DNA from 3 places in the Ferdinandcohnia sp. FSL W7-1320 genome. Region 2 is predicted to be linked to each of the others. Evidence: riboswitches for the same ligand, from Rfam matches in the RefSeq annotation. Region 2 holds a riboswitch; each other region holds the start of a gene.
What was found. A riboswitch is a leader RNA that binds a small molecule or an ion and turns the genes downstream of it on or off. The one in region 2 is predicted to bind lysine.
Positions count from the first base shown of each region.

Region 1: another riboswitch for lysine. It lies ahead of NST91_RS07895 (aspartate kinase); the one in region 2 lies ahead of NST91_RS03650 (transporter substrate-binding domain-containing protein).
Region 3: another riboswitch for lysine. It lies ahead of NST91_RS06455 (Na+/H+ antiporter NhaC family protein); the one in region 2 lies ahead of NST91_RS03650 (transporter substrate-binding domain-containing protein).

Region 1 is NZ_JBBPAM010000001.1:1,563,612-1,574,912, reverse strand. Features, by position in the region: gene NST91_RS07920 (acyl-CoA thioesterase) at 1-244, opposite strand, end outside; gene sdhB (succinate dehydrogenase iron-sulfur subunit) at 404-1,162, opposite strand; gene sdhA (succinate dehydrogenase flavoprotein subunit) at 1,164-2,924, opposite strand; gene NST91_RS07905 (succinate dehydrogenase cytochrome b558 subunit) at 3,058-3,666, opposite strand; gene NST91_RS07900 (YslB family protein) at 4,059-4,514, shown strand; gene NST91_RS07895 (aspartate kinase) at 5,025-6,269, opposite strand; lysine riboswitch at 6,355-6,533, opposite strand; gene uvrC (excinuclease ABC subunit UvrC) at 6,601-8,373, opposite strand; gene trxA (thioredoxin) at 8,548-8,862, opposite strand; gene NST91_RS07880 (electron transfer flavoprotein subunit alpha/FixB family protein) at 9,264-10,241, opposite strand; gene NST91_RS07875 (electron transfer flavoprotein subunit beta/FixA family protein) at 10,307-11,083, opposite strand; gene NST91_RS07870 (enoyl-CoA hydratase) at 11,148-11,301, opposite strand, start outside.
Region 2 is NZ_JBBPAM010000001.1:741,930-753,230, reverse strand. Features, by position in the region: gene NST91_RS03670 (NADH dehydrogenase subunit 5) at 1-1,077, opposite strand, end outside; gene NST91_RS03665 (Na-translocating system protein MpsC family protein) at 1,218-1,583, opposite strand; gene NST91_RS03660 (amino acid ABC transporter ATP-binding protein) at 1,859-2,593, opposite strand; gene NST91_RS03655 (amino acid ABC transporter permease) at 2,612-3,358, opposite strand; gene NST91_RS03650 (transporter substrate-binding domain-containing protein) at 3,424-4,260, opposite strand; lysine riboswitch at 4,360-4,541, opposite strand; gene NST91_RS03645 (NupC/NupG family nucleoside CNT transporter) at 4,785-5,966, shown strand; gene NST91_RS03640 (UxaA family hydrolase) at 6,141-7,310, opposite strand; gene NST91_RS03635 (UxaA family hydrolase) at 7,303-7,602, opposite strand; gene larA (nickel-dependent lactate racemase) at 7,618-8,886, opposite strand; gene NST91_RS03625 (2-keto-3-deoxygluconate permease) at 9,194-10,303, opposite strand; gene NST91_RS03620 (glycerate kinase) at 10,281-11,301, opposite strand, start outside.
Region 3 is NZ_JBBPAM010000001.1:1,278,481-1,289,781, forward strand. Features, by position in the region: gene NST91_RS06420 (cysteine desulfurase) at 1-980, shown strand, start outside; gene sufU (Fe-S cluster assembly sulfur transfer protein SufU) at 970-1,416, shown strand; gene sufB (Fe-S cluster assembly protein SufB) at 1,475-2,872, shown strand; partial or broken gene NST91_RS06435 (DUF72 domain-containing protein) at 2,952-3,801, shown strand; gene NST91_RS06440 (bifunctional metallophosphatase/5'-nucleotidase) at 3,897-5,288, shown strand; gene NST91_RS06445 (DUF1805 domain-containing protein) at 5,412-5,714, shown strand; gene yunB (sporulation protein YunB) at 5,838-6,596, shown strand; lysine riboswitch at 6,691-6,873, shown strand; gene NST91_RS06455 (Na+/H+ antiporter NhaC family protein) at 7,001-8,584, shown strand; gene NST91_RS06460 (sodium-dependent transporter) at 8,836-10,377, shown strand; gene NST91_RS06465 (methionine/alanine import family NSS transporter small subunit) at 10,374-10,487, shown strand; gene NST91_RS06470 (peptidoglycan DD-metalloendopeptidase family protein) at 10,560-11,301, opposite strand, start outside.

The DNA.
Region 1 (11,301 bases), 820 kb from region 2:
TCAAATAATCACATTGTTGGTTTGCAACTACCGGGATTGTGTCGCTGGATTTGTCAGTCCACCTTTGCATAAACCCTACATGGTTAAAATATTGAATTCTTGCTTCCTCAAAGTAAGCAAAGGGGACTGTGTTGTTTAAATGTCCAAACATATCTGTTTCGGAAAAGCGTACCTGAATTGGTTGAAAAAATTCAAATGTATTCTCCCAAGACTCAAATTCATCGATATACGTAATATGCTTCATTCCAATAGCTCCCTTACAAAAGATTATTCAAATTGCAGTTAAGTGGTGCGTTATTCTAATGGGGAAATTTTATGCCTGATTAAGAGGTATACTTCTAAAAACTCTTCGTAAAAAAAGCACCCCTCCATATGACATGAGGGAGTGCTTTCAATATTTCTATTAGACTTGGTCACTACCAAACATATTTCTGAATGCTTGGATAGATGTATCTCTGTTTAGTGCTGCAATTGAAGTAGTGAGTGGAATACCTTTTGGACAAGACTGTACACAGTTTTGTGAGTTACCGCAGTTTGCAAGGCCTCCATCTCCCATAATTGTTTCTAAACGTTCAGCTTTATTCATTTCACCAGTTGGATGTGCGTTGAATAAACGTACTTGTGATAATGGTGCTGGACCAATGAAATCAGATTTGCTGTTAACATTTGGACATGCTTCAAGACAAACACCACATGTCATGCATTTTGATAATTCATATGCCCATTGACGCTTTTTCTCTGGCATACGAGGTCCAGGGCCCAAGTCGTATGTTCCATCGATTGGAATCCAAGCTTTTACTTTTTTCAATGAATCAAACATTCTACTACGGTCAATTTGTAGGTCACGAACGATAGGGAATGTCTTCATTGGTTCAAGTTTAATTGGTTGTTCAAGCTGGTCAATAAGTGCTGAACATGATTGGCGAGGTTTACCGTTGATAACCATTGAACATGCACCACAAACCTCTTCCAAACAGTTCATATCCCAAGTAATTGGAGCAACTTGATTTCCATTTATATCTACCGGATTACGACGGAATTCCATTAATGCAGAAATTACGTTCATATTTTTACGGTAAGGAACCTTGAATTTAATTACATATGGTTCAGAATCTGGAGTATCCTGACGAGTTACATGAAATTCAACTGTTTTTTCACTCATCTTACTTTGCCTCCTTATTCTTAGTATAGTCACGTTTACGAGGTGCGATTAATGAAGTATCTACGTCTTCATAATGGAATGCAGGCGCAGTATCCTTCCCAGTAAATTTAGCCATCGTAGTTTTTAAGAAGTCCTCATCATTACGATCAGGGAAATCAGGTTTATAGTGTGCTCCACGGCTCTCGTTACGGTTATATGCACCAATTGTAATTACACGTGCTAGTTGTAGCATATTTTGTAATTGACGAGTAAATGTAGCACCTTGGTTGCTCCATTTAGATGTGTCATTGATGTTGATGTTTTTGTAACGTTCCATAAGCTCTTGAATCTTTTCATCAGTCTTTAATAGCTTGTCATTGTAACGAACAACTGTTACGTTATCTGTCATCCACTCACCAAGTTCTTTGTGAAGGATGTATGCATTTTCAGTACCATCCATTGACATGATGTTATCCCATTTTTCTTGCTCTTGTTTTACATGGTTATCGAAAACAGTTGAAGAAATGGAATCTGTACCTTTTTTAAGTCCCTTGATGTAATTAACTGCGTTTGGACCAGCAACCATACCACCGTAAATAGCTGATAATAGGGAGTTAGCACCTAAGCGGTTTGCTCCGTGCTGTGAAAAATCACACTCTCCTGCAGCAAATAATCCAGGGATATTCGTTTGTTGATGATCATCAACCCATAATCCACCCATTGAGTAGTGAACTGCAGGGAAGATTTTCATTGGAACTTTACGTGGATCATCACCCATGAATTTTTCATAGATCTCAATAATTCCACCTAATTTAATATCAAGTTCTTTTGGATCTTTATGAGAAAGATCTAGATAAACCATGTTTTCACCATTGATACCTAGTTTCATATCTACACATACATGGAAAATTTCACGTGTTGCAATATCACGAGGAACTAAGTTTCCGTATGCAGGATATTTCTCTTCTAAGAAGTACCAAGGCTTTCCATCTTTATATGTCCATACTCGTCCACCTTCACCACGAGCGGATTCACTCATTAGACGAAGTTTGTCGTCTCCAGGAATTGCTGTTGGGTGGATTTGGATAAATTCACCGTTCGCATAATATGCACCTTGTTGGTACACGATTGATGCAGCAGATCCAGTGTTGATAACTGAGTTTGTAGTTTTACCAAAAATAATTCCAGGGCCTCCAGATGCCATAATAACAGCATCAGCAGGGAATGATTTAATTTCCATTGATTGAAGATTTTGCGCTACGACACCACGACAAATTCCTTCGTCATCTTGGATAATTCCTAAGAATTCCCAACCTTCGTATTTTGTAACTAATCCTGCTACTTCGTGACGTCGAACTTGCTCATCTAATGCATAAAGCAATTGTTGACCAGTTGTTGCACCAGCGAATGCAGTACGATGGTGTTGAGTTCCCCCGAAACGACGGAAATCAAGTAAACCTTCTGGTGTACGGTTAAACATAACACCCATACGGTCCATTAAGTGAATAATTCCAGGTGCTGCTTCACACATCGCCTTAACTGGCTTTTGGTTAGCTAAGAAGTCTCCACCATATACTGTATCATCAAAGTGGATCCACGGAGAATCCCCTTCACCTTTTGTATTAACTGCACCGTTTATCCCACCTTGTGCACAAACAGAGTGAGATCGTTTTACAGGTACGAGTGAAAATAAATCAACTTGTGTTCCTTCTTCAGCAGCCTTGATGGTAGCCATTAACCCAGCTAGTCCACCACCAACTACGATAACTTTTCCTTTACTCAAAGTTACTCACTCCCCAATAAAGAGATCGTTCAAATGTCATACTAGTGAACGGTCAAATTTTAAAAGATCAATTACGCATTGACATATTTGCGCCCGATTTTATCGAGCTTACTTGAAAATTTTCTTTGAAAAATTAAACGAATGCAAGGATTGTAGACACACCTACGTATGTTAACGCTATAAAAATAATCATTGTTACATATGTTGCAATTTTTTGAGAACGAGGAGTTACCGTTAATCCCCAACTTACTGCAAATGACCAAAGACCATTAGCAAAGTGGAAGATGGTAGAGATTATCCCAACTAGGTAGAATGTAATCATCCAAGGTGAACTCAAGATATTCTCCATCATATTAAAATTAACTTCCGCACCAAGAGCTGCGGCAATTCTTGTTTCCCATACATGCCATGCAACAAAAATTAGAGTAATTATACCGGACACACGTTGTAGTGCGAACATCCAGTTACGGAAAAAGCTATAATTGCTCACATTGTTTTTTGCTGTAAAGGCAATATAGAGACCGTAAATTGCATGAAATAATAATGGTAAATAAATAACAAAAATTTCTAAGAAAAGTTTAAACGGAAGACTTTCCATAAAGTGAGTAGCACCGTTATAAACCTCTTCTCCTCTTGTCGCAAAATTATTCACAACTAAATGCATCACTAAAAATAAACCTACAGGAATTACACCTAATAATGAATGAAGTCTGCGATTTAAAAATTCACGATTACCAGCCATACTTTAACCCCCCTTAGTAATTAAACGTGCCCACATGGCACTCCGTTATAATGTTTCATCCTGTATAATTATGTAAAAGGACGATATAAAAACTGACAACTGAAAACCTTTGCAGGAATCTACAAATTTATTTATTGTAGATAAATAGACAAATACTGCAACTGATTTTCTTTTATCAGTATAATGTAACAAATTCATTTTACTCCCATAAAGCAAGAGCGTCAAGGAAACAAGTCCACAATTTATTCATAAAAATAATAATAATTGTACACATATGATTGTAGTCATACGAAATAAAAATCAATTCTCCCTGACAAAAAGAAACAAAAAAATTCATGTTTTTCTTATACCCTCATGTTATATAATAAAGAATGGAGAAAGAGGGGAATGCAGTGAAGAACGTTAACATCAATGAACAAAATGTAAATACAAGTGAACAGTCTGTTCCCGTATTTGGGTACGAACTATTACGAGAAATTTTAATTCCTGATATTCTCGGGAAAGAAACGCCACAGATATTATATTGGGCTGGAAAAAATCTTGCCCGAAAATTCCCCTTACCTACGACGGAAGAAATCATTTCATTCTTTCACGATGCTGGATGGGGAGACCTTAAGGTAGAACGTTTGGATAAAAACTCCATTGAATTTCATTTGGAGGGTTCGATCGTAACTACTCGCTTTAAACGGAAAGATATTTGTACATTCCAGCTTGAATCTGGCTTTCTTGCCCAACAAATTCAACAACAGAAAAATCGAATCACCGAAAGCTTTGAACAACAAAAAAGAAGAGCACAAAAAATAATATTCACGGTAAAATGGGACCCAAAAGACATCACCGAAGAATAAAAGCCTGCACATTTCGTGCAGATTTTTTATTAGGCTGTTTTCGCAAACTTTGTTGTTTTTATATCGTTGACTTCCGCTTCAGGTGGACGCTTTTCGCGGGCGTGGCTTGAGCCTCCTCAACGAAATGTGGAGGCGGCTTGCACAGAAACGAGAAAATTGGCCGACTAAAGCGCCACGTCCTGTGCGTCGGAGACTCCGACAAAGAGGCGTATTTTGCCTCTGAGGGAGGAGTTGAAATTTCTCAGTTTCTAGCCGCTGAAACTGGACACGTCGCTACCGCTCCTGCGGGGTCTCAAGTCTCACGCTTTTCCCGCTGGACATTGAATTTGCTTCTTTGAAATAACCCACGCACGAAGAAATTGTGAATACATTTTCAAGGAGTCCCCACCTTACGCTCTAATCAACTAGTTTTGCCTTTATTATCAGAAAGCAATAATCTTTTTTAGAAAAGAGCCTTCTATTTAAAAAAAAGGGTGTCCAAATTCCTTTGAACCACCCATTTAACTAAAATTATAGTTTTACTTTCGCTCTTTCTTCTTCAACAGCAGCTAAATTAAATGAGTCATGCAAAGATTCAACTGCTCGAACCATATTGCCTTGTTCAAGAACTGTAGATACTTTAATTTCAGATGTACTTACCATTTTCACTTCAATATTTTCATTTGCAAGCACTTGGAACATATCAGCGGCTACACCTGGGTTTGAAACCATTCCAGAACCTACAATTGAAACCTTTGCTAATCCATCCTCATGTTCGATACTTTCATATTTCAATAAATCCTTGTTATTTTCTAAAACAGCAAGTGTGTCACGTAAATCAGGTGTTTTTACAGAGAATGAAATATTTGTATGATTATGATCTGTCATATTTTGAATAATGATATCTACATTTAAACCATTTTTTGCTAGTGTGCCAAATATAGTTGATAGTGTATGCAATTCATTTGGTAAACCTGATACTGTTACCCTTGTAATTTGGTCTTCAAAAGCAATTCCCCTAACAACAAGATTCTTTTCCATTGAAACTTCCTCCTCAATAATGGTTCCATTTTCTAGCTCTAAGCTTGAACGAACTTCAAGCGGCAATTCGAAGTTTTTCGCAAATTCCACTGCACGTGGGTGAAGTACTCCAGCACCAAGATTTGCAAGCTCCAGCATTTCATCATAAGAAATGGAATGAAGTTTTCGTGCAGTTGGAACTACGCGAGGATCAGTTGTGTATACACCTGTTACATCTGTGTAGATGTCACATTTATCCGCCTTTAACGCCGCTGCAAGTGCGACAGCAGTTGTATCGGAACCTCCACGACCAAGAGTAGTAATGTCGCCTGAACTGCTGACTCCTTGGAATCCAGCAACGACAACGATTTTTCCTTCTTTTAAGCTTTTATATACTCTTGATACCTCAATGTTTTCAATTCGGGCATTGCTATGTATTGCCTCTGTTTCAATACCAGCCTGCCAGCCTGTATACGAAACGGATTCATACCCTTTTTCTTGTAAAGCCATAGATAATAATGCAATTGTTACTTGTTCACCTGTACTTAACAACATATCCATCTCGCGCTTACTTGGCGCGCTTGTAATTTCATTAGCTAAGCTTACTAGCTGATCGGTTGTCTTCCCCATTGCCGAAACAACAACGACAACTTGATTTCCCGCTTGCACCTCTTGAATAACTCGACTTGCAACATTTTTAATTCTATCTGGTGACCCAACAGAGGTGCCTCCAAACTTTTGAACGATGATCCCCATGCCCTCAACCCTCTCTTAGAATAATAAAAAACAGCAATGAGAGATTCTCATTGCTGTGATATACGTAAACGTACTACGTGTCACTTCGTGAGATAGCCCTCCAAGATTCATCCATCTTGACAATCCTATGTCTCTTAAACATAAGACCAGCATAAAAAAGTATGAGCCTTTTTACACTTCGGCGAACTTTCCTTTTTGCAATGATCATTAGGGCTCATACCCCTCCAATTGCATACTGATAAAGATCGCACCTCTATCTTCACTTCAACGTATTGAAGTGTAATATTATATTATTAAGCATTATATCAGACTATTTTTATAATAGCAACGACTATTCTTTTAATTTTTCGTAAATTGCTTCAGCTGTTGGTCTAGGAATATTAGCTTTTAGGATATCCTCAACACTTGCTTCTCTCAACTTCTTGATAGAACCAAAGTGCTTTAATAGTGCTTTTTTACGTTTTTCCCCAACTCCAGGAATATCGTCGAGCACAGATTGAAATGCGTTTTTTCCACGGATTTGACGATGGAAGGTAATCGCAAAACGGTGAACCTCATCTTGAATTCGTTGTAGAAGATAAAATTCCTGACTATTTCTAGGTAGTTCTACAATCTCAGGTGGGTCTCCAATTAAGAGCTCGGACGTTCTGTGTTTATCATCCTTTGCAAGTCCTGCTAGTGGAATTTCTAAACCTAATTCATTTTCAAGAATATCCCTTACTGCAGCAAGATGACCTTTACCTCCGTCAATAATGATTAAATCTGGCAATGGAAGGTTCTCTTTTAATGCACGGCTATATCTCCTCCGAACAACCTCCCTCATCGATTCATAATCATCCGGACCTTGAACTGACTTAATTTTGTACTTTCGATATTCTTTTTTGTCAGGTTTTCCATCAGTAAACACAATCATGGCAGAAACAGGATCTGTTCCTTGAATATTTGAATTATCAAATGCTTCGATTCGATGAGGTGTATAAATCCCTAACTTCTGTCCTAAATTTTCAACAGCCTTAATTGTACGTTCTTCATCTCGTTCAATTAAAGCGAATTTTTCCTTTAGCGCAATTTTTGCATTTTTAGTAGCTAGGTCAATTAATTGTTTTTTCTTCCCTCTACTAGGCTGTTGAACAGCTACTTCTAATAATTGCTCAACAATGTGACGGTCTATCGAACTAGGAAGCAACACTTCCTTTGGTTTAAAATGATTATCTTTTAAATAAAATTGACCAAGGTAGGTTAAGAAGTCTTGTTCAGGCTCGTTATAAAAAGGAAATAAAGAAACATCCCGCTCTATTAATTTTCCTTGACGGATAAAAAAGACTTGAACACACATCCACCCCTTATCATAGGAATAACCAAATACATCACGATCAATAAAGTCTGTCATTGTCATCTTTTGCTTTTCCATTGTCGTTTCAATATTTGAGATTTGGTCACGGTATTCTTTTGCTCTCTCAAAATCGAGTTCTTCAGAGGCCTTTAACATTTTTTCAGTCAACTCGCCTTTGATTTCTTTATATCCACCATTTAAAAAGCGGATAATATCGTCTACCATTTTTTTATTGGTTTCATCGGTAACATCATTGACACAAGGGGCTAGACATTGACCGATATGATAATATAAACAAACCTTATCTGGTAATGTTGAACATTTTCTTAAAGGATATATCCGGTCTAATAGTTTTTTTGTTTCAGTTGCTGCTTGTACATTAGGATATGGTCCAAAATATTTTCCCTTATCCTTTTTTACTTTTCGAGTAATCAATAAGCGTGGATGTTTTTCAGCAGTAATTTTGATAAAAGGATACGTCTTGTCATCCTTTAACATGATATTGTATTTTGGATCATATTTTTTAATAAGATTGATCTCAAGAAGAAGTGCTTCAATATTTGAAGAAGTTACAATATATTCAAAGTCCTCAATCTCATTGACAAGCCTTAAGGTTTTACCATCGTGTGACCCTGTAAAATAAGATCGAACACGGTTTTTCAACACTTTCGCTTTACCCACATATATTACAGTACCTTGCCTGTCTTTCATTAAGTAACAACCAGGCTGGTCTGGTAAAATCGATAATTTTTCCTTAAGATGATCGTGCATAGTAATCACTCCATCTACTATAAAATCAATTCGTCTAAGTAATCTTTTCTTTTATTTTGACGTATCTTATATTGTAACATTTTTACGAAGAAGTTGTACGAGTAAAAATAGGAAGTCACTTAGAAATGAGTTCAAACAAAAAAAACAGCCTATTAAGGCTGTTTAAAATTTGGATTAATAGTGGTTTGCAAGTCTGTCAGCAAGAGCTTCTTTTGGTTGGTAACCGACTACTTTATCTACAACTTCACCGTTTTTAATTACAAGTAAAGTTGGGATGCTCATTACGCCAAACTTCGCTGCAGTTTCTTGGTTTTCATCTACATCGAGTTTCACGATTTTCACTTTGTCACCAATCTCAGTGTCTAATTCTTCTAGTACTGGAGCAATCATTTTACATGGTCCGCACCAAGGTGCCCAGAAGTCTGCAAGTACTAATCCATCTTTTGTTTCTGAATCGAAATTTTGGTCTGTTACATTTGTAATAGCCATTTTAACCCCTCCTAATAAGTAACAACATTGAAATTCTACCAAGAGTATACCATCTGAGATGTCATTTTACGAATGTTTTGCTTCAAAAAAAACAGTTAACTAATTTAGAAATGATAAGATTAAACACTGTACTTCATACATAGTCATCTTCCCCAACTTTTTAAGCTGTTATGTATGTAAATTAATAGAGGTTATAGACATTATTTTAAATGTAGCATATAAAAAAAGACGTCCAGAAGGACGTCTTTTTGCGTATTGCGGCGAGGACAGCACTCCACATAGTGCCTTGCCAAAAGGCGTGTCAACTCGACTTATGCAATTCAGCTCATCGCTTGATTAGTATACCATAAATTTTTCAAAGGTAAAATGGAAAAATCTCTATAAATTAATTTGACAACCTATTATGCATTTACTTTTAGTTTTTTGAACTCTTCAGTAAGCATTGGAACTACATCAAATAAGTCACCAACGATTCCATAGTCTGCAACCTTGAAGATGTTTGCTTCAGGGTCTTTGTTGATGGCTACGATTACTTTCGAGTTAGACATTCCTGCTAAGTGCTGGATTGCTCCTGAGATCCCACAAGCAATATATAGGTCTGGCGTAACAACCTTACCTGTTTGACCAATTTGTAGAGAGTAGTCACAATAATCAGCATCACATGCTCCACGCGATGCACCTACAGCACCACCAAGAACATTCGCTAATTCTTTTAATGGTTCAAAACCATCTGCACTCTTTACCCCACGGCCACCTGCAATTACAACTTTCGCTTCGGATAAATCTACACCTTCAGTTGCCTTACGCACAACTTCTTTTACAATTGTTCGTAAATCTTTAATTTCAACAGATAGTGATGAAACTTCACCAGTTCGTGATTCGTCTTTTTCAAGTGGTGTAATATTGTTAGGACGTACGGTTGCAAAGATTAAACCATCTGTCACAATTTTCTTTTCAAATGCTTTTCCTGAATAGATTGGACGAGTAAAGACAATATTTCCACCTGCAGCCTCAATTGCTGTTACGTCTGAGATTAGACCAGAATTCAATTTACTCGCAATTTTAGGTGAAAGGTCTTTACCTAATGATGTGTGACCAAAAACTAAAGCTTCTGGTGACTCAGCATCAATTGCTGCAAGAATGGCTTGCGAGAAGCCGTCTGGTGTATATGATGCTAATTTTGCATCTTCAACCGTTACAACTCGGTCTGCTCCGTAATGAATTAAATCATTTGTTAGCGCACCTACAGATTCACCAACTAACACGGCTACAACCTCGCCGCCTTCTGCTACAATTTTACCCGCTGCAATTGCTTCAAAAGATACGTTTCGTAAAGCACCATCACGTGTTTCTCCTAGAACTACTACTTTTCTTGACATTATGCGTAACCCCCTAGATTCGCCTTAGTAAAATTTTGAAATCGCATACAAGATTACCCGAAAACTTATACCACCTTAGCTTCGTTATGAAGGAGTGAAACTAACTCTTTTACCTGATCTTCTAAATCGCCTTCAAGTACACGTCCAGCCTCTTTTTTTGGTGGAAGATAGATTTCAATTGTTTTTGTTTTTGCTTGTACATCATCTTCTTCCAAATCTAGATCATCTAACTCAAGCTCATCAAGCGGCTTTTTCTTCGCTTTCATAATTCCAGGTAAAGATGGATAGCGTGGTTCATTCAACCCTTGTTGACATGTAACAAGTAATGGTAAAGTCGTTTCAATAACTTCAGAGTCACCCTCAACGTCTCTTACTACTGTTACTGTAGAACCATCGATATCAAGTTTTGTAATTGTCGTTACATAAGGAATATCTAGAATTTCTGCTACACGCGGGCCAACTTGACCTGAACCACCATCAATTGCAACATTTCCGCCTAAAATAATATCGGCTTCTTTATCTTTTAGGTATTCAGCCAAAATTTTTGCAGTTGTGAACTGGTCTCCTTCTTCTAGGTCATCTTCTGTATTAATCAAAACTGCTTTATCAGCACCCATTGCTAAAGCGGTGCGTAACTCTTTATCAGCTTCATCAGTTGTGGCAACTGTGACAACAGTTACTTCGCCACCATGCGCATCACGGAGTTGGATTGCTTCTTCAACCGCATATTCATCATAAGGGTTAATAATAAATTCAGCCCCATCTTCACTGATTTGTCCATTGCTTACTACAATTTTTTCTTCAGTATCAAATGTCCTTTTCAAAATAACAAAGATGTTCATGAGTTTCCCTCCTAAAGGTATTGTGCAATTTCTTGTAAACTATTAATTTTCTTCAAATCTAGTATTATTTCCCTTTAAATGTCGGCGAACGTTTTTCTATGAAGGCTGATATTCCTTCTTGTCCATCCTCTGAAATGAACATTTCTCCAAATAAAACCGCTTCTCTTTTGACAGTTTCTATATATTGTTCATTTTTCATTGAATTTAATAATTCAATG
Region 2 (11,301 bases):
ACCAGCGAAAATCCACAAAATAGACGATCTTTTAGTATGATTAGAAGAGACTTCAATCCGGCGTATTGCCGAACCAGCCTGTAAAAAAAGAGTAGCCTTAAAAATACCATGTAATATGAGGTGGAGAATGGCTGCCGAATAAGCACCTAAAGCACATTGAATAAGCATAAAACCCATTTGCGCAATTGTAGAACCCACCAATTGACGTTTATAATCAACCTGTACCAAACTTATGCCACTACCGATTAAGACAGAAATACTTGAGAGAACAAGTAATAAAATCTGAGCTTTATCCCCATTAAACAACGGTGAGAAACGTGTTAGTATAATTCCGCCTGCATTTACAATCCCAGCATGCATAATTGCAGAAACGGGTGTAGGAGCCACAACAGACTCAATTAACCATTTATGGAATGGCCATTGGGCTGCTGGAATGATTACAGCCAAAACCAATAATAGATTTATTCCTGTTTTTTCCCATGTACCGATATGTGTCAGACTATCATTGGCCAAGATTAGAGTTAGCTTCCAGCTGCCCGTGATTTGAGACAACCAAATGATAGCAAATAGAAGAGCCAGCCAACTACCTGCAAATACCTGAGCAGAGAGTCTTGTTGCTACTCTCGTTACCTTCCACTCCCTCTTTATACTTATAAGAATCGTTAACCCAATAAGAGTAATCCCCCAACAACCGGCCAACAATCGAAGGTCATTACTTAACCAGGAAACAGAAGCCGTACCTGTTATAAGTGTGAAGAATGCAAAGTATTTTCGGTAAGAACGGTCTCCTAGTAAATACCTTACAGAAAAACGTTGGATGACAATCCCTATCGTCAGAACAAAACATGCCATAAGCCAAGCTAATGAATCCAAGTGCAAGGGGCCAACATTGTGATTCATATTGTTCATTAATAGAATCAATAATGACACCAAAGCAGGCAATGAAATGATCCCGATGTGGACCCGCACAAAACCTAGGGGCACCCGTTTAGATAGGAATACGAATCCACTTACCACAGATAAAAAAAGTGCGATAAAAAATAAGGTAAGTAGTATGGATATGCTATTCGAAATCATAAAACTTCCCTCCGTCAAAATGGACCGAACTTAAATAGTAATTAAATAAAAAAACCGAGAACTAGTACCAGTCGTAGTAACCACTGATACTTGTTCTCGGTCTATTTTTAACTGACTAATAAAGTCTTTTAAAAATCTCCCTAAACTAATTTTTTCTCTAAATCATTAAATAACTTAAACACGATAACTCGTTCTCCAGTACGAGTACTTAAATCAGTATGAAAACTTTTTACTTCTTCCCCAGTGATGGTTAAAATAATTTCTTTTAATCCATCCAAACCAGATTCAACTAACCCTGACCGAGTATGTTTGATTGATAGCATGCCATCCTTTGTTTGACAAACAGCATATTCCGCAGGAGTTAATATACCTTGTAAATAAACGATTATCATATCACGGAGAATATCTGTTTTAACGGAAACAGATCCACGCCCCAAAAAATCCTTTTCCCAATGAGTAATCGCTTTGCTAATTTCTGATTCGATGGACCCTTTTGTTTTCTTCAAGTAAATTCCCCCCAAACAAAAAAAACGGTATATTTCCAGACTATTCCCTCTAAGTCTAAAAATATACCGATTTGTCTTATTCTGTACTTCTAAATACAAAAAGATTGCTTCTTCATTCTACCAATTCTACATTAATAAAATGCTAAAGCTCTTTATTATTATTCAGAAGGTAAATAATATCACTCGGTTATTAATCTAAGTAATAATTTAATTGAAAATGATCAACTTGTCAATATTAAATTGACAGAGGATTGATTCTATTTATTTTTAGCTGCTTATACGATTGTACGTTTTAAGAATTCTCTAGTACGAGCTTGTGTCGGATTATTGAAGATGTGCTCTGGACTTCCTTCTTCAGCAATAACACCCTTATCCATAAATACAACTCGATCTGATACTTCTTTTGCAAATTCCATTTCGTGCGTTACGATTAACATCGTAAGACCAGACTCAGCGAGTTCCTTCATGACTTTTAGGACTTCTCCTACCATTTCTGGATCAAGTGCTGATGTTGGCTCATCAAATAACATCACATCTGGTTCCATCGAAAGTGCTCTTGCAATCGCTACACGTTGCTTTTGCCCACCGGATAACTGCTTTGGCTTAGCGTTAATGTATTTATCCATACCAACAACTTTTAAGTATTTCATCGCTACTCTTTCCGCTTCTTCCTTCGTGCGTTTCAATACTTTTATTTGCCCTACTACACAATTGCTTAGGACATTATGATTATTGAAAAGATTAAATTGTTGGAAGACCATTCCTAAATGTCTTCGGTAGGTAGCGACATCATGCTTGTTATCCAAAATATTTTCACCTTGATAGATAATTTGCCCACCGCTAGGTCTTTCTAATAGATTAATACAACGAAGAAGAGTTGATTTACCGGATCCGGAGGAACCGATGATGGAGACAACTTCTCCTTTATTCACCGAGAAATCAATATCCCTTAATACTTCATGAGTGCCAAAGGATTTGCTTAAATGTTGAATATCAATAACCTTTTCCATGTTCTCTCCTCCTTCTTCCTATTGTTGTTGATTAACTTGTATCGGTCGATCGTTCCCAATCATCGTATAATTATCAGAGCCATCTAATTTTCTTTCAAAGTATAATAGAATTCTTGTAACAATGAAGGTCATCACAAAATAAATCATACATGCTACGAAAAACGATTCAAAATATCTAAAGTTATTGCCTGATATCGATTTTGTCACGAAATATAATTCTGTCACTGAAATCACGTTCAGAACGGAGGTATCTTTAATATTAATCACAAATTGATTACCTGTTGCAGGTAGAATATTACGTATAACCTGTGGTAAGACAACGTTCCACATCGTTTGGAAATGATTCATTCCAATTGCATGTGCTGCTTCAAACTGTCCTTTATCAATCGAAACAATCCCACCACGAACATACTCAGCCATATATGCCCCTGTATTGATTGAGACAACAATGATCGCTGCAACAAAAACATTCATATCTATCCCAAATGCTAACGCAGAACCATAATAGATAACCATTGCTTGTACAATCATCGGTGTTCCACGGAAGAATTCAATATAGATGGAGAGGATGGCATTAATGACTTTTAAAAATATTTTGTTCACACCACGTTCGGGCATTGGAATTGTACGGATAACTCCTGCTAGCAATCCAATCATTGCCCCAAAGACCGTCCCGATAAGAGCGATCAAGAGTGTTAAACCCGCACCACGAAGGAACATTGGCCAGTTTTCGATAATTATTTTAATGACCCACTCAAAACTCATTTCTTCTCCTCCTTAGCCCTATATAACCGACTGTATGTTGATATACAGTCGGTTCCCTGTATTTATTATTCTGCTGCTGGTTGATTTTGAATAGCCGAATCCATAATGCTTGTACGTTCTTCTTCTGAGATACCTGATAAAATCTCATTGATTTTTTCTGTTAATTCGCTGCCCTTTTGAAGTCCGACAGCAATTGCTGTATCATCTTCTGAAGTTTCAAATCCATCTTCAAATTCCACCATTACAAAATTTTCATTAGCAGATGAAGCACTAATACCCTCTGGACGTTCTGACACGTAACCATCAATCATTCCTGATTCAAGTGCTACTCTCATTGCTGGGAAGTTGTCCATCGCCGTTTTCTTTTCGACACCTTCAATTTGGTCGATTACTGTATAGTGGAATGTATTTAATTGAGCAGTAATTTTTGCTCCTTTAAAATCTTGGATAGAAGTAGCACCTTCATAAGTGCTGCCTTTTTTCACAACCATAACTAAATTTGAAGTATAGTAATTATCCGAAAAATCGATTGTTTCTTTTCGTTCTGCTGTTGGTGACATACCAGCTATGATTGCATCAATTTTGCCTGATGTTAAAGCTGGTACAAGACCATCCCACTCTGTTTTTACAATCACTAATTCTTTACCTAAACCTTCAGCTACTTTTTTTGCAATTTCCACATCATATCCGCCTGCATACTCTGCAGAACCGTCTATTTTTACTGCACCATTGGAATCATCATTTTGAGTCCAGTTAAACGGTGCATATCCAGCTTCAAGACCTACCTTAAATGTATTATCTTCTGATGAACCAGAATCCGAACTATTACTTGTTCCACACCCTGCTAATAATAGAATGGTAGAAATGATTAAAACGAAAAATATTGTTAATTTGCTTCTCATGCTGTTTCTCCTCCGTATTCTTATAAATTTCGACAAAAAAACGACCTGAGATATACTCAGGTCGCAGTAAATTTGCCCTAAGGTCCTCTCTTTTATCTCAATTGAGATAGCACAACTCAATAAACTGGGGGTTTATTGAGACAGTCCTGCAGCTATTAACTGCAGACCCAGCATGTAATATTGAGGGTATTACAAACTTCGGCGACATTTCCTTCTCCCTAGCATCACTGTTTCCTCAAACTCCACTAAAGACTGTTAAATATCGCGCCTCTACCTCACTAGTAAAAGTGAGGCCTTATTTAATTGTGTTTTTATACTACAATAGTAACTACTAATCAGTCAACTACTAATTATTAGAAAATCCAGTAACTACTGTTTTAACATGGGATATATAAAAAAATAAGCCATCTATATCGTGTTCTTGTTATAAGAAATGGACAAAATATACATTGTAATCACATATAAAAGAGGTTACTATACCGAGAGTATGTACATAATGTTAAAAATACACCAGGAGGTTACATATGCAATATGCTCTTTCAGTTTTAGGTATTTTTGTTGTTTTGTTTTTGGCTTGGTTGGCAAGTTCCAACCGAAAAGAGGTAAAATATAAACCGATTCTCATCATGATTGTCATCCAAATTATTTTATCAATATTACTATTAAATACTAGATTTGGTTTCATTATCATCCAGGGGATTTCTGCTTTTTTTAATAAACTGCTTGAATATGCAGGCGAAGGGATTTCCTTTGTGTTTGGCGGAATGGCGAACGATGGAGAGGCTCCATTCTTTTTAACTGTATTGCTTCCAATCGTATTTATTTCAGTATTAATCGGAATTCTCCAGTATCTGAAAATTTTACCATTCATTATGAATGGGATTGGATGGTTATTAAGTAAAGTAAACGGGATGGGTAGACTTGAATCATATAATGCAGTTGCTTCATTGATGGTCGGGCAATCGGAAGTTTTCATCACACTAAAAAAGCAATTAGGTATGCTATCCAAACAACGGTTGTATACCCTATGTGCTTCCGCGATGTCAACAGTTTCAATGTCCATTGTCGGCGCTTATATGACAATGCTAAAGCCAGAATATGTTGTCACAGCTGTAATGTTAAATTTATTTGGCGGGTTTATTATCGCTTCTATCGTTAATCCGTACGAAGTAAATCCAGATGAGGATATGATCGAAATCCGCGATCAAAAAAAACAATCATTCTTTGAAATGATTGGAGAATATATCCTTGATGGATTCAAGGTTGCAGTTATTGTCGGTGCCATGTTAATTGGTTTTATTGCTTTAATGGCAGCAATCAATCATGTATTTGAACTAGTATTCACCATTTCATTCCAAACGCTATTAGGTTACCTTTTTTCTCCAATTGCTCTTATTATGGGGATTCCTTTATCAGAAGCAGTTAGTGCCGGAGGAATTATGGCGACAAAACTCGTGACAAATGAGTTTGTTGCGATGATGGATTTATCTGGAGGAAATCACCAATTTAGTGAACGGACACTTGGTATTCTGTCTGTATTCCTTGTTTCCTTTGCTAATTTCTCATCAATCGGGATTATTACCGGGGCGGTGAAAAGTCTCAATGAAGAGCAAGGGAATGTCGTTGCTGGTTTTGGTTTGAAACTTTTATATGGTGCCACACTAGTAAGCATACTTTCAGGTATTATTGTTAGTTTCGTTTTATAAATAACAACGTCTAAAAAAGAAAAAAAGGAACCTTCTCAGTTTCAAGTGGGTTCCTTTTTTGGTTTTTCCGATTTCGGTTTTGAAGGTTTCTACTTAGCAAATTTATTCAACTAATGGCTGATTCTGCCGGAAACGTTAACTTATTCTGATTGGCTGGAGACCCTGCTGAATAAGTTAAAAGGTCGGTCCTATTCTCCAAATTCCAAAGTCGTTTTGCTTCAAAATTTCTGATTTTGTCAGTTTTCCTGACGAGACAGATTTAATTTCATCAAAGATAGATTGTCCAACTGTTTGAACAGTCTCTTTACCTTCAATAATTGTTCCAGCATTCAAATCCATATTATCTCTCATACTATTAAACATTGGTGTGTTTGTTGAAATTTTAATAACAGGAGCAATCGGTGAACCCGTTGGCGTACCACGACCAGTTGTAAAGAGAACTACCTGTGCACCTCCCGCAACCATTCCTGTAAGCTGTTCGATGTCCTGCCCTGGAGTATCCATCCAGACAAGTCCCTTTTTAGTTGGAATCTCTGCATAGTCAACCAGTTCTTGAAGCGGACTGGTGCCAGACTTTGTAGCTGCACCAAGTGACTTTTCCTCAAGTGAACTTAACCCTCCAGCGATATTTCCTGGCGTAGGGTTACCAGTGCGGATATCAATCCCCATCATAAGCGCACGACCTTCTGCCTGCTTAATCTTTTCATATACTCGTCTGGAAGTATGGTCATCAACCGCTCGGTTCGCAAGTAAATGTTCGGCACCGATTAATTCTGTCGTTTCTGCAAGGATTGCTGTTCCGCCTGCTTTTACAATTAAATCACTCACATGGCCAACCGCAGGGTTCGCAGATAAGCCAGAACATGCATCCGAACCACCACATTCCGTTCCAATGATCAATTCACTAACATGACAAGGTTCCCTCATAATTGCAGAGGCATCCTGAACCATCTTTGCTGCAACTTTGGCTGCGTTAGCGATCGTTTGCAAGGTGCCTCCATTTTCCTGGATGGAAACAGTCTCAACTGGCTTTCCGCTTTTAGCAATCTCTTCTGCTACACTTCTTGCTTGATGTGTTTCACAGCCTAAACCTAGCACGACTACGCCATACACATTTGGATTAAGGCCAACACCAACATAGGTTCGGAAGGTTTGATCATAATCCACTCCAACCTGTGTACAGCCATGTTGATGAATAAAACTAACAGTCCCATGTACAAGCTGAGTAACTTGGTATGCAGCTTGGGTCGCACAGGTGATAGTTGGAAGAATCAATACATGATTACGAACCCCAACTTTTCCATCCGGACGTCTATACCCCATAAAATATTCTTGATTATTCATTTATATCCCCCCTACCTCGTGTTCCTTCAAGATTGTGTACATGGACATGCTCTCCTACCTCAATATCGCATGAAGCAACACCTATGATTTCACCGTATTTATAAATCTTTTCACCCTTTTTAATAGAATCAACGGCAAATTTGTGCCCAAAGGGAATGGAGTGTACGAGTTGTACATCAATTTTCCTATCACCATACGAAGCAGTAACAAAGATATTAGCCTCTAAATCTACTAAAACGGTCGCAACATTATCTCTCTCATTCATTAATACAGCCGAAAAACTTTGAGACATGACTTAGCCCTCCTATTAATCCTCAGAATCAACATACGGTATAGTTAATGGCCCTAACGGTAGTACCGCTACAGACATGTCTTTCCCATACTTTTCTTTAAGCTGTTCTAACGTTTGTTCAATATTGTGTGTTGGCTTCAGCATTGCCTGTGTCACTTGCTCATCTGTAAGTAGTGAATACACATAAACATCAGCCCACACTTGAATTACGGCCTGCTTTTGCACTTGCCACTGATCAAATGTTTTAAACTCTGGGTCATTGATCATGTCTAGGATTTCTTGTGGAGACTTGGCCATTTTTAAGATATCCCCGTAATTCCCATGGCTTGGAAGCCCATCAGAACATTCTGAAGCGATAATGATCGCTCCCCCTTTTTTCACAATTTTATGAGCAGCACTCATACCTTTTACAGCCTGGTACAGATTCTGATCGAGTGGATAGCCAGAATTTGAGGTTATGACGACATCAAAGCGCTGTTCACATTTCGTCATTGCGTGTTCTTTTGCATACGCACAACCTTTGTCATGGGCGGCAATTAATTCCCCAGCAAACACATTTGTAATCTGCTTATCACGATTCAAAGTGACATTCAGCATAAAATGAGGTTTACACATCATGTTAATTTCCCTTGTCATCTCCTGAAGAGGGTTATTCACCATATTTCCCCATGTTGCTAACGGATCACCAATCATCCGTGCATTATGGAAGGTCATAATCGTTTCAATTCCTGCGATCCCTGGCATGATTCCTTTTGGTCCACCTGAAAAGCCAGCAAAAAAGTGAGGCTCGATAAAACCGGTTACAATTCGAAAATCTGCTTCAACATATTCTTTGTTTAAATAAACGTCACAACCAAATTTACTATGCCCTACTTTGACAAGTGTTTCCTTATCATGACAACGATTATTAATAATCCGAACGTTATCAACAACCCATTGCCCTAGCATTTGAACGAACTCTTCTTCCGTTTGATCACGATGCGTTCCCGTTCCATTAATAATCACAAAGTTTTCAAGCGGAACATGGTTTAATTCCTTAATTAAAGCCGGAACAAGTTTTTCATTAGGCGTTGGCCGTGTAATGTCACTAATGACGATAGCTACTTTATCGGTTGCTTTCACCATTTCTGCTAAAGGAGGTGATCCAATAGGATTCTTGAGGGCTTCTTGTAATGCTCCCATTTCATCCTCAAGACCTGAGGGGTTTTGTGGTTCTAAAATAAGAGCATCATCCGGGACATTAATTGTTAAACTTTCTTTTCCATAAAGTAATGTTGTTTGCATTTTTTTCTCCCTTTCAACTCATGATGTTTTTAATAAATAACCACCCCTAGCCTCTTAAATGGCCAGGGGTGGAGCGTATTTGCTGCCCGATTTTTAGGCCCACAGGAAGTGGGTCATAAAGACGTTGCCACAGGACGTGGCGTTCTTAGTCTTTGAACTTACTGTCTCGAAAAACTACCTTTGAAAAATCGTGGCATCCGCCGGAGGCTATAACTTTATTCAGTTAGGGTCTGAACCCCAAATGATTGGTTCCTTTTATAACATTAATCGAAACACTCATAGGAGTGGGGACTTCTTCTGAATAAAGTTATACTGGTACTCCAGGGTCTTTTGGTGCTCCTGGGTTTTCCAGTTTTGCATCAATGCCTTTACTTCTTTGGTATTTATCCATTAGTATAACAGCAATTGGACAAAGAATGGCCGTCGTTAATACAGATATTGATATTTGCATCGTTGCTATGTTCGCAATATCCTGATAGGCTTGAGCTTCAGCAGCGCTCATCATACCAGAACCAGCTGCAACAGTCGCAGCCGCTGCAATTGCTGCCGGTGTACCTACAGCATTACCCGCTGTAGACGCTTCAGCCACCGGGGCAATTTGACTTTTCTCTCTAAACAGCTTAAACACGAGAATACCCGTTAATCCTGTTAATACGGTTGTCATAATTCCTAGAAGTAATCCAGCGCCAACAACGCTAGGGTTGAAGAATGTCATAAAGTTCATTCCTGCACCAAGTGCAAATGCAAAGAATGGAACCGGTAAGATTTCTCCTGGAGCCAAAAATTCACGAATTTCAGGGTCAAGATTCCCTAGGAGCATTCCTAGAGCAATCGGTAATAATACTGCGATAAAAGAAATAATTGGGAATTTGGAACCTAATAGGCCCAGTGACATTAAAGTAAAAAACGGTCCATCGTTTAATGATAGGACAGATACAGCACCTACATCCGACCTGTTTCCATATTGACCTGTTAAGGCAGCATACATCCCACCGTTACCATTTGTCATTGCAGCAATGATTGCCAATGTCGATAAACCAAGTAAACCATTCATAGGATCAAAAAAGTACCCAAACAAAAGTCCAATGGCAAGCCCAGTTAAATATTTTGATGTTGTCAGCAATACTCCTTTTTTCAAAGCAATCCCACCGACTCTAAGATTCATCTGGCTACCTGCGCAAAATAGGAATAATGCAATTAATGTTAATGCACCATTTTTAAATAATTGTTCAGAGAATCCACCAATCCGTAAAAACTCATAATGACCATCGGCAGTTGGAGCAACCCCCAAAGATTTTAAAGCCTCCATAACTGCTGGAATGTGCATTTGATCGACTGTATTAAATAACGCCCCTAACATTAAAGGTACAACCATCAATCCACCTGGTACTTTCTCAATTGTTTGCTTGATTTTCATTCCCATTTACCCCCTCTTTATTGAAAAAATAAGTGCGGCTTACTTGCTCAGCTGTTAGTTCTAACAATTTCTTTGATTCTTTCATCGCTTCGTCTAAGTTTATTGGACGATTTATTATGCTAAAAACCCCTATAATTCCATATTGGTATAATGTTTGAATTCTTTCACCAATGGAACCCGCGATAATGACCGTTGGAATATTAAGCTTCTTTGCTGTTTGGGCCACCCCCATGGGAGTTTTTCCATAAGCTGTTTGAAAATCCACCTGCCCTTCCCCAGTAATTACAAGGTCAGCCCCTTTTAGATTTTCTTCAAGCTTGGAGTATTCAATAACGACATCTACCCCTCTTTTCATTATGGATGGAAAAAATGCTTGAAAAGCTCCTCCAATTCCTCCTGCAGCCCCAGCTCCCGGTCTTTCATGCAACCGAATCCCCGTTACTTGTTCCACTACATTGCCCCAATGTGTAAGGTTTTTGTCGAGGACCCGAACCATTTCATCTGTAGCTCCTTTTTGCGGTCCAAACACATGAGAAGCTCCTTTTTCACCCACGAGTGGATTTTCCACATCAGAGGCAATTAAAAAATGACTTTCTTGGATTCGTGTATCAAAATGATCCATTCGTACTTCATGAATTTGATTTAACGCACCACCACCAAAGCCAATTTCCTGTCCTGACTTGTCCAGGATTTGCATACCAAGAGCCTGTAGCATCCCTACACCACCATCATTTGTGGCAGATCCACCAATGGCTAAGACAAAATTTCGATACCCTTCGTCAAGCGCTTTCTTAATTAATTCCCCAGTACCAAACGTCGTTGCAATTAGAGGATCCCGCTCAGAACGACTAATTAAATCCAAGCCCGATGCACTAGCCATTTCTATAATGCATGTCTCTTCATCACCTAGCACCCCGAAAGATGCTTCGATTGGTTTACCAAGGGGACCTGTAACAGTAGCTGAAACTTTATGTCCTTTTGTCGAAGAAACGAGATTT
Region 3 (11,301 bases), 540 kb from region 2:
CTTCTATTCAAGAGGTTATTTTTACCCGGGGAACAACATCTGCAATCAATACAATTGCAGCAAGTTATGGACGCGATAATCTCGGTGAGGGCGATGAGATTGTCATTACCTATATGGAGCACCATGCCAATATTATTCCTTGGCAACAAATTGCTAAACGAACAGGTGCGAAGTTAAAGTATATTCCTCTACAAGAGGATGGTTCGATTGATCTCAAGGATGTTGAAGATATTGTTACGAGTCAGACAAAAATTGTTGCTGTGATGATGGTCTCTAACGTTCTTGGTGCAATAAATCCAATTAAAGAAATTGCAGAAATTGCACACCGAAATGGTGCTGTCATGGTTGTTGATGGAGCACAAGCTGCGCCACATCTAAAAATCGATGTAAAAGACCTCGATTGTGACTTCCTAGCTTTTTCAGGCCATAAAATGTGCGGACCTACTGGTATCGGTGTATTATATGGCAAAAAAGCATTGCTTGAAAAAATGGAGCCAGTTGAAACAGGTGGGGAAATGATCGATTTCGTTGACCTATACGAATCAACATGGAAAGAGCTCCCATGGAAATTTGAAGCTGGAACTCCTATTATTGCAGGAGCAATTGGTTTAGGTGCTGCAATCGACTTTTTAGAAGATATTGGTTTAGACAATATTCTTGCGCATGAGCACAAGTTAGCATCACATGCTATCGAGCGATTGTCACAAGTAGAGGGTTTAACTATTTATGGCCCTAAGCATCGTGCGGGAGTAGTAACTTTCAATATTGAAGATGTCCACCCACACGATGTTGCAACTGTTCTAGATGCTGAAGGTATTGCTGTAAGAGCTGGACATCACTGTGCCCAACCACTTATGAAATGGTTAAAGGTATCAGCAACTGCCCGTGCAAGTTTTTACCTCTATAATACAGAAGAAGAAATTGATAAACTAGTTGAAGGACTCATAAAAACAAAGGAGTATTTCAGCAATGGATTCTAGAATAAACCTTGATACCTTGTACCGACAAGTAATAATGGATCATTATAAAAAGCCAAGAAATCGAGGAGTTATCCAAGATGGGGCATTAACAATTGATATGAATAACCCAACCTGTGGAGACCGAATTCATCTTACATTAAAAGTTGATGATGGAGTCGTTCAAGATGCTAAATTCGATGGAGAAGGTTGTTCCATTTCAATGTCATCCGCATCAATGATGACTCAAGCGATTAAAGGCAGAAAAATTGAAGATGCATTAAAAATGTCACAAATCTTCTCAGAAATGATGCTAGGAAAAGAATATGATGATAGCATTGATTTAGGAGACATTGAAGCACTTCAGGGCGTTTCAAAATTCCCAGCACGTATTAAATGTGCGACATTAGCTTGGAAGGCAATGGAAAAGGGATTTAAGAACGAACAAAATGAATCGTGATTGATTTCTCCTAACATTTTGTTATGAGGATTCCTCACATAGAATGGAGTGAAGTAGAATGGCAAAGAAAATGCCTGAAATTGGCGATTATAAATATGGCTTTGCAGATAAAGACGTTTCCATCTTCCGTTCAGAACGTGGTTTAACAAAGGAAATTGTTGAAGAAATCTCACGCATGAAAGAAGAGCCTCAGTGGATGTTAGACTTCCGTCTTAAATCCTTAGAGCATTTTTACAACATGCCTATGCCACAATGGGGTGGAGACCTTAATAGCTTAAACTTTGATGAGATTACGTATTACGTAAAACCATCTGAGAAATCCGAAAAGTCATGGGACGAAGTTCCTGAAGAAATTAAAGCAACTTTTGATAAGTTAGGTATTCCTGAAGCTGAACAAAAATATCTTGCTGGTGTTTCAGCCCAGTACGAATCAGAGGTTGTATACCATAATATGAAGGAAGACCTGGAAGAACTAGGAATTGTATTTAAGGATACAGATTCTGCTCTTAAAGAGAATGAAGATATTTTCCGTGAGCACTGGGCAAAGGTTATTCCTCCAACTGATAACAAGTTCGCGGCATTGAACTCAGCAGTTTGGTCTGGTGGATCATTTATCTACGTACCACCAGGTGTTAAGGTTGATACACCACTTCAAGCATATTTCCGTATCAACTCTGAAAACATGGGGCAATTCGAGCGTACATTAATTATTGTTGATGAGGGTGCAAGCGTACATTATGTTGAAGGATGTACTGCTCCTGTTTATACAACAAACTCACTACACAGTGCTGTTGTTGAAATCATCATTAAAAAAGATGCGTACTGCCGTTATACAACTATTCAAAACTGGGCTAACAACGTGTATAACCTAGTTACAAAACGTGCAGTTTGTGATGCGAATGCAACAATGGAATGGATCGATGGTAACATTGGTTCAAAATTAACAATGAAATATCCAGCTGTTATCCTTCGTGGTGAAGGAGCGCGTGGTATGACTCTTTCCATTGCAATTGCTGGTAAAGGTCAACACCAGGATGCGGGTGCGAAAATGACTCACCTTGCTCCAAATACGTCTTCTACTATCGTATCGAAGTCTATTGCTAAACACGGTGGTAAAGTAACATACCGTGGTATTGTACACTTCGGACGTAGAGCACATGGAGCACGTTCTAATATCGAATGTGATACGTTAATCATGGATAATCAGTCGACATCTGATACAATTCCATATAATGAAATTTTAAATGACAATATTTCATTAGAGCATGAAGCTAAGGTATCTAAAGTATCTGAAGAACAACTATTCTATCTAATGAGCCGTGGTATTTCTGAGCAAGAAGCTACTGAAATGATCGTAATGGGCTTTATCGAGCCATTTACTAAAGAGCTTCCAATGGAATATGCTGTTGAAATGAACCGCTTAATCAAATTCGAAATGGAAGGTTCTATCGGTTAATAAGAAAACTTGCAATAACTCGTTTGAGATACTCTCAAGCGAGTTATTTTTGTACATAATCGTAATAGGAGGTGACTCCATGATTTATATTGGTGTAACTGGCTGGGGTGACCACGATAGTCTATATACAGCAGGAACTACACCCAGTGATAAACTAAAAGAATATGCTGGTCACTTTCCAATTGTCGAGGTGGATGCGTCTTTCTATGCCATTCAGCCTAAACGTAATGTGGAAAAATGGCTGAGAGACACACCTGAATCTTTTCAATTCATTGTTAAAGCTTATCAGGGGATGACAGGTCATCAACGTGGAGAAATTCCATTTGAATCAAAGGAAGACATGTTTGATGCTTTTCGTTTGTCACTGGAACCTTATCAACAAGCAAATAAGCTTGCCATGGTTTTATTTCAATTTCCTCCATGGTATGATTGTAATCGAGAAAATGTAGACTACTTAAGGTGGTGCAAGCAACAGATGGGAGAAATTTCCTGTAGCGCTTGAATTCCGCCATCAATCATGGTTTTCACCACAACTAAAAAAACAAACATTACAATTTATGGAACAGGAAGGCTGGATTCATAGTATTTGCGATGAGCCACAGGCAGGCCAAGGGTCAATTCCGACAGTCCTCCATCCAACCGATAAACTAAAAACGCTCGTACGTTTCCATGGCAGAAATGTTCATGGCTGGACAAAGCCAAAACAAGGCAATTGGCGTGATGTGCGTTATTTATATAAGTATAATAAAGAAGAGCTAGAAGAATGGATCCACCATGTGCAGAAACTTAATCAATCAAGTGAGACCATCTACGTATTGTTTAATAACAATTCAGGTGGGGATGCGGCAGACAATGCTAAACAATTTATTGATATGCTCGGAATCGAATATAGAGGTTTAGCGCCGAGGCAATTAGACTTTTTTAGCTAGTAAAAACTATACTAAATTTAAATTGAAATACAAAAGTGAAGTACCTAAAGAAGAAGTCCATAGCATTTTAAACAGGCAAAAAGGAGGTGTAGGGATTGATTGAAACCGTACATATTTATCATACAAACGATCTCCATAGCCATTTTGACCGATGGCCTAAAATCACAAAATATATCACAGAAATGAGAAAACTTCATCAGGCTAACAATGAGGAAATGCTCTTAATTGATATTGGTGACCATATTGATCGCTTTCATCCAATTTCAGAAGCATCCCATGGCAAATTGAATGTGCAGCTCTTAAACCAACTTCAATACGATTATGCTACTATCGGTAACAACGAAGGAATTACGATGTCTTATGAACATCTGGATTCTTTATATGAAGAGGCAGAATTTAAGGTCTTGCTTGCAAATCTATTCGACCGAAATGGGAAGTTACCTAACTGGGCAGATCCTTACCATATTCATGTCTTGCCAAGTGGATTTAGGATAGGAATCATCGGTTTAACGGTTCATTATATGGGGCTATATAAGCTGCTCGGCTGGAACGTCAAAGATCCTTTTGTTATCCTACAAGAAACAATCAATGAATTAAAAGACAAAACAGATATGATGCTTCTGATGTCCCATTTAGGAATCAATGAGGATGAGCAAATTGCAAGAGATTTCCCAGATGTTGATGTGCTACTTGGTGGGCACACACATCATCTTTTAGAAAATGGAAAGAGAATCAATAACACACTTCTATGCTGTGCGCAAAAATACGGGAATTATATTGGACATGTTACTCTTAAAATTGATACTGAGCACAAAAAGCTCATTGAAAGTGCTGCAAGTGTAATCCCTACGAAATCACTGTCAGAAAGTAAGGAAACAACTGAAATCCTTTCAGAGTACATGGCAAAAAGTATACACACCTTACAAAATGATGTTATTGCAGAAATTGACCAACCACTTCTAAGTGATTGGTTTGCGGAAAACTCATTTTCCAAGCTTTTAGCTGAGGTCCTTCGCGAATGGTGTGCAGGAGACATATCGATGGTGAACTCAGGGCTATTGCTTGACTCGCTTCCACCAGGAAAGGTAACAAGAGAAGACTTGCATCGAATTTGCCCACATCCTATTAATCCATGTAAGGTCTGGGTTAAGGGCGATGAACTGAAGGAAATTATTTTACAAGCAAACACAAAGGAAATGGAAAACCTCCATATTAAGGGTCTAGGATTCCGTGGAAAGGTAATGGGCAAAATGGTATATGACGGCGTAGAGCTTTACACTACAAAGCTTTCGGATGGATTAGATCACATTACCGATATTAAAATCAATGGGGAGGACCTCGATCCTGACAAAACGTATTCAATTGCTACCATTGATATGTTCACATTCGGTTCACTCTTTCCTGTCATACGGGATGCAAAGGATAAAAAATACTATATGCCAGAATTCTTACGAGATCTTTTAGCTGAAAAATTAAAAAACAATTAGCAAAACGTACTAAAGATACTTAGTCAAAAGGATTAGAGAAAGATAGGTCTATGACTAGTACTATTTCAAACACAAATCACTTTCCCGTTACATAAATTAGTTAGGGAAAGGAGTGTGCTAGGAATGGTCTCAATGACACCAATCGTAATTGATAATCATCAATTTACAGCCATTACCGTTAACCTGCCTAAGACAAATTTTATGGCAGTCACGAATGAAAATGGCTATATTATGTGCGGAGCTCTCGATGTTGCATTATTAAACGAAAAACTTAAAGAACGAGGCATTATTGCTGGTAGGGCAGTTGGTGTTCGTACAATCGAGCAATTACTGGAAGCCCCTCTTGAATCAATTACAATTGAAGCCGAAAACCGAGGCATTACAGTAGGCATGAAAGGCAGAGACGCCCTACTAAAAATGATCTAAAATTAACCTGAGAAGGTATACCATATAAAAGAACGTGGCATCACTTGAACATTGTCGAACAAAATAGTTATCGTACATCCCTCCTTACTTGCATACACATAGCTTGTAAGGGGGGATTTTCGTTTGGGAAAGTATAGAGCTCGTCTACAACCAAGAAGGAAAGGGCCCTTGCCTTTCCGTTACGTCTTCTTATTAACATTCGTATTTTTTATTCTCTCAACTGTTATTGGTTTATTCATTATTAACAAAGCGATAGAGCCCGCACTCATGGCATATGCTGAAAATGAAACGAAGAAGGTTGCTGCCACAGTTATTAAAAACGCTATTAACCAACAATTAAACGAGGAAGAATTGGTCCAAGAGGATTTAAGTATTGTGCAAACAGATGAAAATGGGAAAGTGATTAGTTACAATACTCAGGTCGTCAATAAAATGGCGACAAAGACACTCGGAAATATTGAGCGGTACTTAAAGTATGTAAATGAAGGTGAAATTAATAAACTTGAATATCCTGATTTAGAAATTGAAACGGATGATGCCAGTGGACAAACGGGCTTTGTTTTTAAAGTACCCCTTGGGGAAGCAACCAATAATGCCCTCTTAGGAAACTTAGGTCCACAAATACCAATTCGTTTTCATATGATTGGATTTGGAGAAACTACGCCACAAGGAAGAATTGATGAGTGGGGGATTAATAATGGGTGGTTTCAATATAATGTTCTTGCGACAGTGACGATGCAGGTTATTTTACCTTTCTCAACAGGAGAGGTTGAAATTGAAACAATTATCCCTGTAATCAATCAAAACATTTTACATGATGTTCCAGACTTCTATAATAATGGTGGGGATTCATCTCCTTCGATAGAGATACCGACAAATTAGTAAAAAATACTATACTAGAATAGTTGAATCTAAGTGAAAAATCAGATATACTAGCGATGGAATTAATAAAAATGAATACACCACCTTATCTGATCGATGAGGTAGAGGTGCAGAAAATAAGAGTAAACTATGTGAGGATGACAACGTAGATCATAGTTGAAAGGATTTTTTGCCGAAGCAAAAATAAACACGTCAATGTTATTTTTGTTGGGGTTGCCTTGAAAAAGGGTAACACTGTCATTATAGAAATGATCTATAATGGAGGGCTACTGATCGTGATGGAGGATAACATAACATTACAGAGAGTAATGATAGTTATTTTCTATCATACTCTCTTTTTGTCTTCTAAAGAGTATCTTCTTTCACCACGCCCTCCAAAATAACACTTGGAGGAATCACATATCATGTCTGGAACAATATATTCAATTATCCCACCGATCATTGCGCTTCTCATGGTTGTTTTAACAAGAAGGGTTTTACTATCACTTGGAGTCGGCATTGTTTCGGCTGCATTCATATTACATGGAAATGTACTAACGAATGAAGGAGTCGGAGCTTGGCTACAAGACGTTTTACTCACTATCTGGAATAGCATTAAAGGAGTCTTCGTTTCAGAAGGCGAACTTAATACATGGAATGTATATATCATATTGTTTTTATTCTTATTAGGAGTTATTACTGCCTTTATCTCCATCTCTGGCGGTAGCCGTGCTTTTGGTGAATGGGCGCAAACAAAAGTAAGAACGAGAACGGGTGCACAGCTTTTAGCAGCTGTTTTAGGTGTTATTATTTTTATTGATGATTATTTTAATGCCTTGGCTGTTGGACAAGTAAGTAGACCAATTACAGACCGAAATAAAGTTTCACGTGCAAAGCTAGCCTATATTATTGATTCAACATCCGCACCAATTTGTGTTGTCTCACCAATTTCTAGCTGGGGTGCTTATATTATTGCAATCTTGGCACCTATCTTAGTAACACATGGTGTATCGGAGTTTTCTCCGTTATCTGCATTTATTCGAATGATTCCGTTAAACCTTTATGTACTCGTTTCGATTTTAATGGTAATAGCTGTAGCCATTTTTAATATTAATTTTGGTAGTATGAAAACCCATGAAAATCGTGCATTAACAACAGGGGAAGTAACAGACCCTGAAAAACCGGTATTAGGGGAATTAAAACAGGAATTACCTCAAAGTGAGAAAGGTACTGTTGGTGATTTGGTTTGGCCGATTATTGCATTAGTCGTCGGTACGGTTGGTTCCTTATTATGGACAGGCTATAGAGCTTCTGAAGGTAATATAACCATTTTTACAATTTTTGAAAATACGGATGTAACAGGATCTCTATTATCTGGTGGAATCCTAGGTATTCTTGTAACACTTATTTTATTCTTTGTTCAGGTTTATGCAAAAAAAGCTTTAAACATTGGACTTCTTCCTAAGGGAATTGTTGAAGGGATAAAATCAATGCTCCCAGCTGTATACATTTTACTATTTGCTTGGGTAATTGTTGACTTGATTGGACAAATTGAAACAGGTAAATATCTAGCGAGCCTCGTAGAAAGGTCTAATTTAAATATTGCATTTTTACCGGTCATATTATTTGTTGTAGCCGGCTTTATGGCATTTGCGACAGGGACGTCTTGGGGAACTTTTGGAATGATGCTTCCGATTGCAGGAGACATTGTAGCGGCATCAGATATTAATTTACTACTTCCTGCCTTAGCTGCTGTCCTAGCGGGTTCCGTGTTTGGTGATCATTGTTCACCAATATCAGATACAACTATTCTGTCCTCCACTGGAGCTGGAAGCCATCATATTGATCATGTAATGACACAGTTACCATATGCCATCACTTCCGCCGTTATCGCTATAATCGGATATATAGTACTAGGTCTTACAGGCAATACCTTATTAGGAGTGCTTACTACTTTACTGTTATTTGTTATTTTTGTTTTCACTATGAAAAACAGACAAAACGCATAGAATTACTATTCAAATGGTAACAATCAAACTTAACTAGTATATAAGAGACAAAGGGAATTAGAACCTTTGTCTCTTTTTTTTTTAAAAGTATATTTCATTTTAAAATAACTTTTGACATAGAGATAAAGACTGGCTATACTAATAAATAGATTATAGAAAATAATCTGAAAATAGAAAAATTTCCAACTTCAGTCTAGTGCTAAAGGGCTAATACGGTAACGGGCTAAAGTGGAAAAGGGGAGGTTTGTTTTATGGATAATCGTCCACAGTGGGGGACGCGGGCAGGCTTCGTAATGGCTGCAATCGGTTCTGCGGTTGGTTTAGGTAATATATGGAGATTTCCATATGTTGCTTACGAAAATGGAGGAGGCGCATTCTTTCTACCATACCTATTTGCGATTTTAACAGCTGGTATACCAATCCTAATTCTCGAATTTACAATCGGACAAAAGTTTAGAGGATCAGCACCTTTGTCATTTTTCCGTTTAAATAAAAAGTTAGAATGGCTTGGGTGGTGGCAGGTATTAATTTCTTTCGTTATCGCCACCTATTATGCAGTTATTATCGCATGGGCAATTTCGTATACATTCTTTTCATTTAATAAAGCGTGGGGAGAAGATACAGGAGGATTCTTATTCTCTAAGTACTTACATTTAGCTGAAACTCCAGGAGAAGTTGGAGCGCCAGTACTTGGGGTTTTTGGGCCTTTAGTCGTTGTTTGGGCTATTACACTATTTATCCTATTTAAAGGCGTGAAAAAGGGGATTGAAAAAGCGAATAAGATTTTCATTCCTACACTATTAGTTATTTTTACGATTATCGTTATTCGTGCAGTAACACTTGAAGGAGCAAGCACGGGTCTAAATTCATTCTTCCAACCTAACTGGGATAAAATTATGTCTGGAGAGGTTTGGGTAGCGGCATACGGGCACATTTTCTTTAGTTTATCAATTGGTTTTGCAATTATGATTACTTATGCAAGTTATTTACCTAAAAAGTCCGATGTAGTAAACAATGCATTTATTACCGGTTTTGCAAACTCAGGTTTTGAACTATTAGCAGGTATCGGGGTATTCGCGGCATTAGGCTTTATGGCAGCACAAGCGAATGTACCTGTAGAAGAAGTAGCTAGTGCAGGTGTTGGTCTAGCATTTGCGGTCTTCCCGCAAATTATTAACCAAATGCCATTTGGCGAATTTTTCGGAGCGCTTTTCTTCTTGTCATTAGTATTTGCCGGATTAACGTCATTAATTTCGATTTGTGAAGTGTTCATTGCTGCAGTTCAAGACAAATTTAATCTTACACGTAACAAGGCAGTCATATATGGTGCAGGGTTAGCATCACTTATTTCAATCCTATATTCTACAAATGGAGGCTTATACTTCCTAGATGTAGTTGACTACTTCATTAACCAATTTGGTATTGCTGTTGCCGGTTTAGTTGAAGTAATACTTATTGCTTGGGTATTCAAGCAAATGAATCCATTACAAGCACATGCAAATGCGATTTCCGATATTCGTGCAGGTGGTTGGTGGAAGATTTGTTTAGGCGTAATTACACCAGTCGTTTTAGGATATATGATGTTTGACTTATTCAAGCAAAATATCCTTCAACAATTTGACAATGCAACTGGAAACTATGAAGGGTATGCAACTTCATTTATACTCTTCCCAGGTGTTTTCATTGCAGCAGGAGTCATTATATTAGGGATTGTGTTTTCACTTAAAAAGTGGGGAAGTGCAGCTTTAAATGACAACTACTCTTCTGGTAGTGACAAGGAGGTAGGACTATGACCGGTGGAGCAATTGCGATGATGATCATTGGGATGGTTATCTTATGGGGAGGATTAGTAGCAAGTATTGCACATGCTGCTAAAAAGGCTAAACAAGCGAAACAAGGTTAAAGAAATAATTATAAAAAGAGGGTCAAAATAGAACGGAGAAAGGCTGTGGTGAAAAATTTCCACAGCCTTTAATCATTTACGTTTTCTGGCTTGTCTTTCTGATCTTTCCCAAGCCCTTAGATGCGGATATGGATCAAAGGACCATTCTGTATACCCGTTGTCTTTGTACATTCCGTAGTGAAGATGTGGAGGGAACTTTCCGGCAGTTCCTGGTGGTCCATAGCCAGAACTTCCAACAGAGCCAATCACTGTACCAGGTTCAACAACTTGCCCGATTGCTATATCCTTCGCAAATCCATTTAAGTGAGCAAAGTAATGGTACGTATTATTAACATCGCGGATACCGATACGCCATCCACCAAAACGGTTCCAACCTTTCATTTCGATGACCCCATATGAGGTTGCCCTTACCGGTGTTCCGTAGCTTGCAAAGATGTCAGTGCCTTCATGCATTCTACGACCTCCCCAGCCACGCGCATCTCCCCAAGTATTTTTATAGCTGTGATTATAGCCAAGAGGAACCGGAAAGGCGTGTTTATCTAAATCAAGTGTGCCATATGTTGAATAGATTTTAGCAATTCCCGTAATCAGTGAAACCGATTTGTCCCGTTTGTAATAATCCCATAAACCGATTCTGATATTATCAGGATCAGTCCCGTACGCTAAAATTTGCTCTGAAATCGTAAGTAGGATATCCTCATCATTCGTTTGATCTGCAACTCCATCCCCGTTACCATCAAGACCTATTCCTCCAAAAAGTTGAATACTATAAGGGTTCGAATCATTTGGATTTGGGTTTAAAGCCCCCGCCCAA